DNA from 3 places in the Methylobacterium nodulans ORS 2060 genome. Region 2 is predicted to be linked to each of the others. Evidence: predicted binding sites of a transcription regulator. Region 2 holds the regulator's gene; each other region holds the start of a gene.
What was found. Region 2 encodes HrcA, which represses chaperone genes, less so after heat shock. Its sites were predicted from a motif close to GTTAGCACTCNCNNNNNGNGAGTGCTAAC; they were not measured.
Positions count from the first base shown of each region.

Region 1: the regulator HrcA is predicted to act here: its motif matches at 1,663-1,691, upstream of groES (co-chaperone GroES).
Region 3: the regulator HrcA is predicted to act here: its motif matches at 1,885-1,913, upstream of groES (co-chaperone GroES).

Region 1 is NC_011887.1:57,288-60,559, forward strand. It holds gene MNOD_RS50215 (hypothetical protein) at 18-140, opposite strand; gene MNOD_RS49730 (ribosome modulation factor) at 393-587, opposite strand; gene groES (co-chaperone GroES) at 1,776-2,063, shown strand; gene groL (chaperonin GroEL) at 2,155-3,272, shown strand, end outside.
Region 2 is NC_011894.1:4,841,462-4,844,733, reverse strand. It holds gene rph (ribonuclease PH) at 1-378, opposite strand, end outside; gene MNOD_RS22460 (hypothetical protein) at 490-777, opposite strand; gene hrcA (heat-inducible transcriptional repressor HrcA) at 958-2,061, shown strand; gene MNOD_RS22450 (ligase-associated DNA damage response DEXH box helicase) at 2,106-3,272, shown strand, end outside.
Region 3 is NC_011894.1:737,045-740,316, reverse strand. It holds gene MNOD_RS03280 (lipopolysaccharide biosynthesis protein) at 1-653, opposite strand, end outside; gene MNOD_RS03275 (magnesium transporter CorA family protein) at 827-1,801, opposite strand; gene groES (co-chaperone GroES) at 1,978-2,265, shown strand; gene groL (chaperonin GroEL) at 2,368-3,272, shown strand, end outside.

The DNA.
Region 1 (3,272 bases), on a different replicon from region 2:
CTCCACCTCTGCTCGAGTCACTTCTTTTCAGTCAACTTGCTGGCTTGGCCGGATGGCTTGTTTGCGTAGGTGTTATGATCGCCACGGCCCGTCAGCCGGCCAACCATCTTCTTGACTGAATCGGTGATGTCGTGGGTCATCTCAGACATCGACTTCATGGTAGCCTCACGTCCTACCAGCGCACAGGCGGCGCCGTATCAACAACGCTAACGGGCAGCTTCGCGTTCGAGGGGATCACCATCGCTTGGCGGGATTTATCGCCGGATGGTGCAGGCGGTGTTGGTGTACTGCAGAGCGGAAGCAGGTCAGCTGAGGCGGTACAGGGGGCGGGGGCGGGACAGGGCGTCTGCAATCTGAGCAGCACCGCGCTGGGCGCTCAGCAGACTGCCCTCTCAGCTACGCTCTATCGGCAAGTCCGGTGGCGAGTTGCGCGGTCGACCATCATAGCCCTCAAGCCACTGCTGACGCTGCTCTGATTTGGCCGGGTATGGGCAAGCGTCTCGTGGCTTGCCGCGCTGATGAGCGCGTACTCCCTCCGATACCGGGTCACTCGTCGGCTTCTTTGAATCCGAACCGCTCATCGCCATGGCTGTGCTCCACGCTGCAACCACGCCGCAGTGATGAGCTACGCACCACGGCAGCCCTGCTTGCCATTTTGGTCTGGCCGGTCTCGCTCGTCGTTCTCGAGAGCGCAGTGCCCGGGCGTGCCCTGATCAGCTGGGTCCGTTGCTCCCGGCGAGTTTGCTCTTTCGCCATGCGGATTCGGCCGGCGCTGCTCATCGGCACGGAGCCCGACCGCCGGGTGGAGTGGATCGTCGTCGAGCTTGGGATCCGTTGGTTTGGTCAAAGAAGACCTCCAGCCATCAGGGTGTCAGAAAAAGAAGGCCGTCCTCGCCCTCCTGTTCCGTGACCTGATCTCGCTAAGCTGCGAGCCGTTACCGGAAACGGGAGTGCGCCTCGCCAAGTAGCCGGAGCGGGCGCGCGCTCACGCAGTCCTGGCCGCCAACCACGAGAGCCAGCACGCTTCGATATAGATCGTCTACAGCTGCATCGCTTCCGGGGTTGCGGGCGACAAGGTCCTGGACGTCGACAGGGACTGCAAGCACCGACAGGTGGCCATGTTCGAGAAGATCCAGTTTGTCGCAGTGCCTTGAGCGTGGGTCCGTCGATTGACTGGTTGCTGCCGGCTACTTGAGGGGCAGATCCTGTGGGCCGAACCGCAGAGCTCTTTCACTCGGTGGTACAGGCGGGACAGGCGGTATTCGAAGGGGATTGCCAGTCTCAGGTGGTACTGGGCGGGGTACAGCGTGGTACCAGCAGGATTCTGCCCAGTCCCACCCAGTTCCTCGCCGGCACCACCTCATCCAAGATGTTCCCCTTCGAGTACCACCCGTACCACCTATACCCTTCAGGGTAGGCAGGTTCTTAGCTGAAGAAAACTTGGTTCATCGGCAGGACAGAGCAGCTGCTAGGATGAAGCCGGACAGAGTTCCGCGAGCCGATCCTCTAATCAGCCCAGCGCGAAATCAGCCAGTCATGTCAGCGGCTGCAATGTGTCAGCCCCGGACCGGCGGCGAGAATGGCCTGGGCTGGGCGGCCAGCTTGAGCAGTGTCATCGCAGACGTACAGCTCGGAAGCAAGTTGCGAAACCGGCCAATGACCGTTAGCACTCCAGGACGAGGAGTGCTAAGCTTTTTGGCGGAGAGGAGTCCGCCTCTCTCAAGCGGCAGCACTGACAAGCCGCTCACCCCATTAGGCAGGAAACTGGAGGCCCCATGACTTTTCGTCCGCTGCACGACCGTGTCGTCGTCCGCCGCATCGAGGCGGAGGAGAAGACCAAGGGCGGCATCATCATCCCGGACACCGCCAAGGAGAAGCCGCAGGAGGGCGAGATCGTCGCCGTCGGCCCGGGCGCCCGCGACGAAACCGGCAAGCTCGTCCCCCTCGACGTCAAGACCGGCGACCGCGTGCTGTTCGGCAAGTGGTCCGGCACCGAGGTCCGCATCGACGGTCAGGACCTGCTGATCATGAAAGAATCCGACATCATGGGCGTCCTCGCCTGAGGCGGCCTCCCACGGACTCGTGAACTTCGCCCTTTGAGGCTGCCCATCTGGGGCGCCTTGGGGCTGCAATCTAACAAAAAGGATCTATCCGATGGCTGCCAAGGACGTTCGTTTCTCTTCGGACGCGCGCGAGAGGATGCTGCGCGGCGTCGACATCCTGGCCAACGCCGTGAAGGTGACGCTCGGCCCGAAGGGCCGCAACGTGGTGCTCGAGAAGAGCTTCGGGGCGCCCCGCATCACCAAGGACGGCGTGACGGTCGCCAAAGAGATCGAGCTCGCCGACAAGTTCGAGAACATGGGCGCCCAGATGGTGCGCGAGGTGGCCTCGAAGACCAGCGACGTCGCCGGTGATGGCACCACCACGGCGACCGTGCTGGCCCAGGCCATCGTCAAGGAAGGCGCCAAGTACGTCGCCGCCGGCATGAACCCGATGGACCTCAAGCGCGGCATCGACCTCGCCGTCGCCGCCGCCGTGAAGGACATTACCGGCCGCGCCAGGAAGGTCGCCTCGTCGGAGGAGATCGCCCAGGTCGGCACGATCTCGGCCAATGGCGACAAGGACATCGGCCAGATGATCGCCCAGGCGATGCAGAAGGTCGGCAACGAGGGCGTGATCACGGCTGAGGAGGCCAAGACGGCCGAGACCGAGCTCGACGTGGTCGAGGGCATGCAGTTCGACCGCGGCTACCTGTCTCCGTACTTCATCACCAATGCGGAGAAGATGATCGCCGAGCTCGAGGATCCCTACATCCTGATCCACGAGAAGAAGCTGTCCTCGCTCCAGGCCATGCTGCCGGTGCTGGAGGCGGTGGTGCAGACCGGCAAGCCGCTGCTGATCGTGGCCGAGGACATCGAGGGCGAGGCGCTGGCCACGCTGGTGGTCAACAAGCTGCGCGGCGGGCTGAAGGTGGCGGCCGTGAAGGCGCCGGGCTTTGGCGACCGCCGCAAGGCGATGCTGGAGGACATCGCCATCCTGACCGCCGGGCAGATGATCGCGGAGGATCTCGGCATCAAGCTGGAGAACGTGACGCTGCCGATGCTCGGCCGGGCCAAGCGGGTGCGGATCGAGAAGGAGACCACCACGATCATCGATGGGGCCGGCGAGAAGGCGGACATCGAGGCGCGGGTGGCGCAGATCAAGGCGCAGATCGAGGAGACCACCTCGGACTACGACCGGGAGAAGCTGCAGGAGCGTCTGGCCAAGCTCGC
Region 2 (3,272 bases):
GCGGGTGCCGCCATCGGCCTGCAGCACGTCGCAGTCGATCACGATCTGGCGCTCGCCGATGGCGGGCAGGTTCACCACCGCGCGCAGCGAGCGGCCGATCAGCCGCTGGATCTCCTGCGTGCGGCCCGAGGGCTTGCCCGCATTGACCTCGCGCCGGTTGCGCTCATGGGTCGCGCGCGGGAGCATGGCGTATTCGGCGGTGATCCAGCCCTTGCCGGAGCCGCGCAGCCAGGACGGGCCGCGTTCCTCCAGCGAGGCGGTGCACAGCACCCGGGTCTCGCCGAAGGTGACGAGGCAGGAGCCCTCGGCGTAGCGCGCGACGCCCCGCTCCAGCGTGACCTTGCGCAATTCCTCCGGCGCACGCTTGGACGGACGCATGGGGCTCTCCTTCGATCGGCACGGGGTCGCGCTCATAGGCGCTGGCGCGCCGGGCGGCAAGCGGGGAGCCCGGAGACCATGCCGGTCTCCGGGCCGGAAACATGCGCCGGGTTAGTAGCGCCAGTGGCGGCGATGATGATGGCGGTAGTGGTGGCGGCGGTGGTGGTAGGGCCGCCAATGGTGATGATGGTGGCGGCGCCAGCCGTAATGGTGCCCGCGCCCGTGCCCGCGCCCGTGGCGGATCTGGACGATGCCGGAATCGACGGATGCCGCCACTGCGGGCGCCGGCGCGAAGGGAGCCGCCTGGGCGCTGCTGCCCGCGCCGGCGAGACCGGCGACGACGAAGGCTGCGGCGGCGGTGAGATGTCGGCCGCGGATCGCGATGCGGGATGTCAGCATGATGGCCTCCGAGGTTTCCTCCTGCCGACCCGGGGCATGCCTGTCCCAAGGCCGGGAGGAGAAGGATGGGGTCGCGCGGCTGAACGGCAACTGACGGAGCGGCGACGGAGCGCGGGCTCCCACGCTTGCGCGCGCGCCGCGCCAGCCTCACATTAAGACGTCAGTCGTTCCAAGTGGTTGATGAACACGCGCGATCTCCCCCCTCTGCCGGCCGGGCCCGGCCAGGCTCGCAGCCTCGCCGAGTTGAACGAGCGCTCGCGCGAGATCTTCCGCCAGATCGTCGAGAGCTACCTCGCCACGGGCGAGCCGGTCGGGTCCCGCAATCTCGCCCGCATCCTGCCCATGACGCTGTCGCCGGCCTCGGTGCGCAACGTGATGGCGGATCTGGAACAGGCCGGGCTGATCTACGCCCCCCATACCAGCGCCGGCCGCCTGCCCACGGAGACGGGCCTGCGCTTCTTCGTCGACGCGCTGCTCGAACTCGGGGATGTCGGCCAGGAGGAGCAGGGGCGGATCGAGGCGCAGATGCGCGCTGCCGCCTCCCGCCACACCTTCGAGACCGCCCTGACGGAAGCCTCCGTGATGCTGTCCGGCATCTCCCGCGGGGCCGGCGTCGTCGTGACGACGAAGCAGAACGCCAATCTGCGCCATGTCGAGTTCGTGCGGCTCGATCCGGGCCGGGCCCTCGTGGTGCTGGTCTCGGAGGACGGATCGGTCGAGAACCGCCTCGTCGACCTGCCCCCCGGGCTGCCGGCGGGCGCCCTGCAGGAAGCCTCCAACTTCCTCAACGCCCGCATCCGCGGCCGGACGCTCGGGGAAGTGCGCGCCGAGATCGAAGCCAGCCGGGAGGCGATGAAGCGGGAACTCGACGCGCTCACCGAGCGGCTGGTCGATGCGGGGCTCGCCCGCTCGGTCGGTCCGAGCGAGGAGCGCCATCTCATCGTGCGCGGGCAGGCGAATCTCCTGGAGGATCTGCGCGCCGCGGAGGATCTGGAGCGGATCCGCCTCCTGTTCAGCGATCTCGAGAGCCAGAAGGACGTCATCGACCTCCTCACCCGGGCCGAGGGGGGCGAAGGCGTGCGCATCTTCATCGGCTCCGAGAACAAGCTCTTCTCGCTCTCCGGATCCTCGATGATCGCCGCGCCCTTCCATGACGGGCGCCAGAAGATCGTCGGCGTCGTCGGCGTGATCGGGCCGACCCGGCTCAACTACGCCCGCATCGTGCCGATGGTCGATTTCACCGCCCGGGTGATGTCCCGGATGCTGGAGAACGGGCGGGTGTGAGCCGCCGCAGCGCGGTTCCGGCGGGGCGCGAGGCCCTCTCGCCCGTGCGGGATCCGGATGCGCTCCCGGCCGCCTTCGCCGACTGGTTCGCCTCGCGCGGCTGGACCCCGCGGCCGCACCAGCTCGCGCTGCTTGGCGCCGCGCAGGCGGGCCGCTCCGCCCTCCTCGTCGCCCCGACCGGGGCCGGCAAGACGCTGGCGGGCTTCCTGCCGACCCTCGTCGACCTCGCCGGCCGCGAGGCCGCGGCGCGGCGCGGCCTGCACACCCTTTACGTCTCGCCCCTGAAGGCGCTCGCCGTCGACATCGCCCGCAACCTCGAAGCGCCGGTGGCCGAGATGGGCCTCGGGCTTCGCATCGAGACCCGCACGGGCGACACGCCGGCCCACAAGCGCAGCCGCCAGATCGCGCAGCCGCCCGACATCCTGCTCACCACCCCTGAGCAGCTCGCGCTCCTGATCGCCCACCGCGAGGCGGAGGTTTTTTTCGCCGGCCTCAGGCGGGTGGTGCTCGACGAACTCCATGCCCTCGTCACCTCGAAGCGCGGCGACCTCCTCGCGCTCGGCCTCGCCCGGCTGCACCGGCTCGCCCCCGGGCTTGCCGCCACGGGCCTCTCCGCGACCGTGCGCGAGCCGGACGCGCTCCGGCGCTACCTCGTCCCGCAGGCGCCGGAGCCGCGCAGCGCCGATCTCATCGTGGTCTCGGGCGGGGCGAAGCCGGACCTGCGCCTGCTGGAGGCGACGCGCCATCTGCCGCTCGCCGGCCACACGGCCTCGCTGGCGATGCCGGCCATCTACGACCTCATCCGCCGGCACCGGATGGTGCTCGTCTTCGTCAACACGCGGCTTCAGGCCGAGTACACCTTCCAGGAGCTGTGGAAGCTCAACGAGGATGTGCTGCCGATCGCGCTCCACCATGGCTCGCTCGACGCGACGCAGCGCCGGCGGGTCGAGGCGGCGATGGCGGAGGGCCGCCTGCGGGCGGTGGTCTGCACCGCCACCCTGGATCTCGGCATCGACTGGGGCGACGTCGACCTCGTGGTGAATGTCGGGGCGCCCAAGGGGGCGAGCCGGATCATGCAGCGCATCGGCCGCGCCAACCACCGCATGGACGAGCCGTCGAAGGCCTATCTGGTCCCGGCGAACCGGTTCGAGATCCTGGAATGCCGCGCCGCCCTCGACGCCGTCGAGGAGGCCGCCCAGGACACCCCCGAC
Region 3 (3,272 bases), 3.7 Mb from region 2:
TAGACGGCATTGGCGGCGATGAGCGGCAGGCCGTAGCCGAGGAAGAGCCGCAGGGTCTCCGGCCCGTGCCGGCGCGCTTCGGCCCGCGCCGGGTCGGCGAGCGCCTGCCGGACTGCCAGCACCGCAAGGAGCTGACTCAGGCCGCCCGCCACCATCACCAGGGCCGGGGAGGGGAGGAGCCACGCCGTCCCGGTCATCAGCAAAGCCGCGATCGCGTTCTTGGCGAGCACCAGCCGGAGGTAGAGGCCGCCCGCGAACCGCGCCCGGGCGAGCGCCGCGTAGGCGTCGAAGAGGCCGATGCCGATCGCCGCCGCGGCCGCCGCGGCTGAGAGCCGCGCCTCGTCGCGCCAGCCCGCCGCGGCCTCGCCGCCGCCGAGGCAGATGAGCGCCGCGCCGAAGAGCCCCACGGCCACGGCCGCATAGGCGCGGTTCAGCATGTGGCGGATCCAGGGCTCGTGCCGGCGCACCCGGTCGGAGTAGAAGCGCGTGGCCGAGAGGCGCAGCCATTCGAACAGGAGCGTGTTGAGCAGCACGGCGCCCGCCGTGCCGAGCGCGAAGCGGCCGAAATCCGCCGGCCCGAGGAACCGGGCGATCAGGAGCCCGAGCGCGAAGTTCAGCGCGGCATTGATCACGAAGGCTGCGATGACCGCCATGTCCGGGCTTTCGGGGATTGCGGGACGGAACGGGGGGATTCTAGGTACCAGCGGCGAAGATGTCCTTAAGTGCGTCGGCGCAGCTAGGTCGCGCGATGCTCCAGCGGCCCTCGGCAGCCCGATTCCCCGCATGTGGGCGGCCCCTGGCCTTGAGGCCGATCGAGGCCCGCGGGTCAGAACCAGCCCTTCGCCTTGAACCACACCGCCGGCGCCAGCGCGCTCAGCAGGATCAGGCCCAGCCCGTAGGGGTAGCCCCAGGCCCAGTCGAGCTCCGGCATGTGCTTGAAGTTCATGCCGTACATCGATGCGATCAGAGTCGGCGGGATGCCGATGATCGACACCACCGTGAGCACCCGGAAGGTGTTGTTCTGCTCGATGTTGATGAGCCCGAGCGCCGCGTCGAGGAGGAACTGCACGGTCTCGGAGAGGCGCGTCTCGAATTCCTCCAGCGAGGCGATGTCGAGGTGCAGCGTATCGAGATGGGCGTGATCCTCGGGCTTGAGCCAGGTGGCCTCGCTCGCCACGAACGGCACGATGCGGTCGAGGCCGACGAGGGCGGCCCGCAGCTTGGCGAGGGCCTTTCCCCGGCGGCCGATCTCGCCGAGGATGCGCCGCAGCGCGAGGTCGCGGCGTTTCGGGGCCGCCTGCCCGCCCTGGGCGGCGTCGAAGTGGAAGACGCGGGTCGAGAGCGCGTCGAGGGCGTCGCTCATCGCCTCCAGGCTGTCGGCCATGGCATCGACGAGTTCCGCGACGAGCGCGCCGAACACCCCGACGCTGGTTTCCGGGCCGTCATGCTCCGCCTGGCGCTGCTTCACGGTATCGAAGGCGGCCAGCGGCTGGAAGCGGATCGACACCAGCCGCTCGCGGGTCAGAATGAAGCCGAGCGGGCGCAGCGAAAGGTCGCCCGGCACGAAGGAGACCATCGGGGTGCTGAGATAGAGCGCGTCCCGCCGCCGCCGCAGGCGGCTCGACCGCTCCACCTCGCTCAGCGCCTCCCGGGAGGGCACGGCGAGGCCGGTCGCCTCCTCGGCCAGCGCGATCTCGGTCTCGTTCGGATCGACGAGGTCGAGCCATGTCGCGTGGGGCGGGGGCGCCGCGCAGGCCGCGCCCTCAGCGACGACGCCACCGGGACCGTGCAGGGTGATCATCGGGGAAGGTTCCTGGATGGGGCCGCGGCGATCTCGCGGACCGTCTTGACTCGCCCGAAGGCTCCGCATAACTCACCGCCAGCCTTGGCACTCACTTCGTAAGAGTGCTAGCAGGCCGGCGGGCGCCGCGCCGCCGCACCAACCGCAAGTCCTTGTGGGAAGCAAGAGGGCAGCACATGCAATTCCGTCCGCTGCACGACCGCGTGGTCGTCCGTCGCATCGAGAGCGAGGAGAAGACCAAGGGCGGCATCATCATCCCGGACACCGCCAAGGAGAAGCCGCAGGAGGGCGAGATCGTCGCCGTCGGCCCGGGCGCCCGCGACGAAACCGGCAAGCTCGTCCCCCTCGACGTCAAGGCCGGCGACCGCGTGCTGTTCGGCAAGTGGTCCGGCACCGAGGTCAAGATCGACGGTCAGGATCTCCTGATCATGAAGGAATCCGACATCATGGGCGTCCTCGCCTGAGGGCGGGAACCGGATTCCTGTGAGACGTCCGCCGCCCGGGCGCCGATGACGGGCGCCGCGCGGACGATCGACGATAAGACAATCGTTCAGAGAGGATTGGACATGGCAGCGAAAGACGTCCGTTTCGCCTCCGACGCGCGCGACAAGATGCTGCGCGGCGTCGACATCCTGGCGGATGCGGTGAAGGTGACGCTCGGCCCGAAGGGCCGCAACGTGGTGATCGAGAAGAGCTTCGGGGCACCCCGCATCACCAAGGACGGCGTGACGGTCGCGAAAGAGATCGAGCTCGCCGACAAGTTCGAGAACATGGGCGCCCAGATGGTGCGCGAGGTGGCCTCGAAGACCAACGATCTCGCGGGTGATGGCACCACCACGGCGACCGTGCTGGCCCAGGCCATCGTCAAGGAAGGCGCCAAGTACGTCGCCGCCGGCATGAACCCGATGGACCTCAAGCGCGGCATCGACCTTGCGGTCACCGCGGTGGTCAAGGACATCCAGGGCCGCTCCAAGAAGGTCTCGGCCTCCGAGGAGATCGCCCAGGTCGGCACCATCTCGGCCAATGGCGACAAGGACATCGGCCAGATGATCGCCCAGGCGATGCAGAAGGTCGGCAACGAGGGCGTGATCACGGTCGAGGAGGCCAAGACGGCCGAGACCGAGCTCGACGTGGTCGAGGGCATGCAGTTCGACCGCGGCTACCTGTCTCCGTACTTCATCACCAATGCGGAGAAGATGATCGCCGAGCTCGAGGATCCCTACATCCTGATCCACGAGAAGAAGCTGTCCTCGCTCCAGGCCATGCTGCCGGTGCTGGAGGCGGTGGTGCAGACCGGCAAGCCGCTGCTGATCGTGGCCGAGGACATCGAGGGCGAGGCGCTGGCCACGCTGGTGGTCAACAAGCTGCGCGGCGGGCTGAAGGTGGCGGCCGTGAAGGCGCCGGGCTTTGGCGACCGCCGCAAGGCGATGCTGGAGGACATCGCCATCCTGACCGCCGGGCAGATGATCGC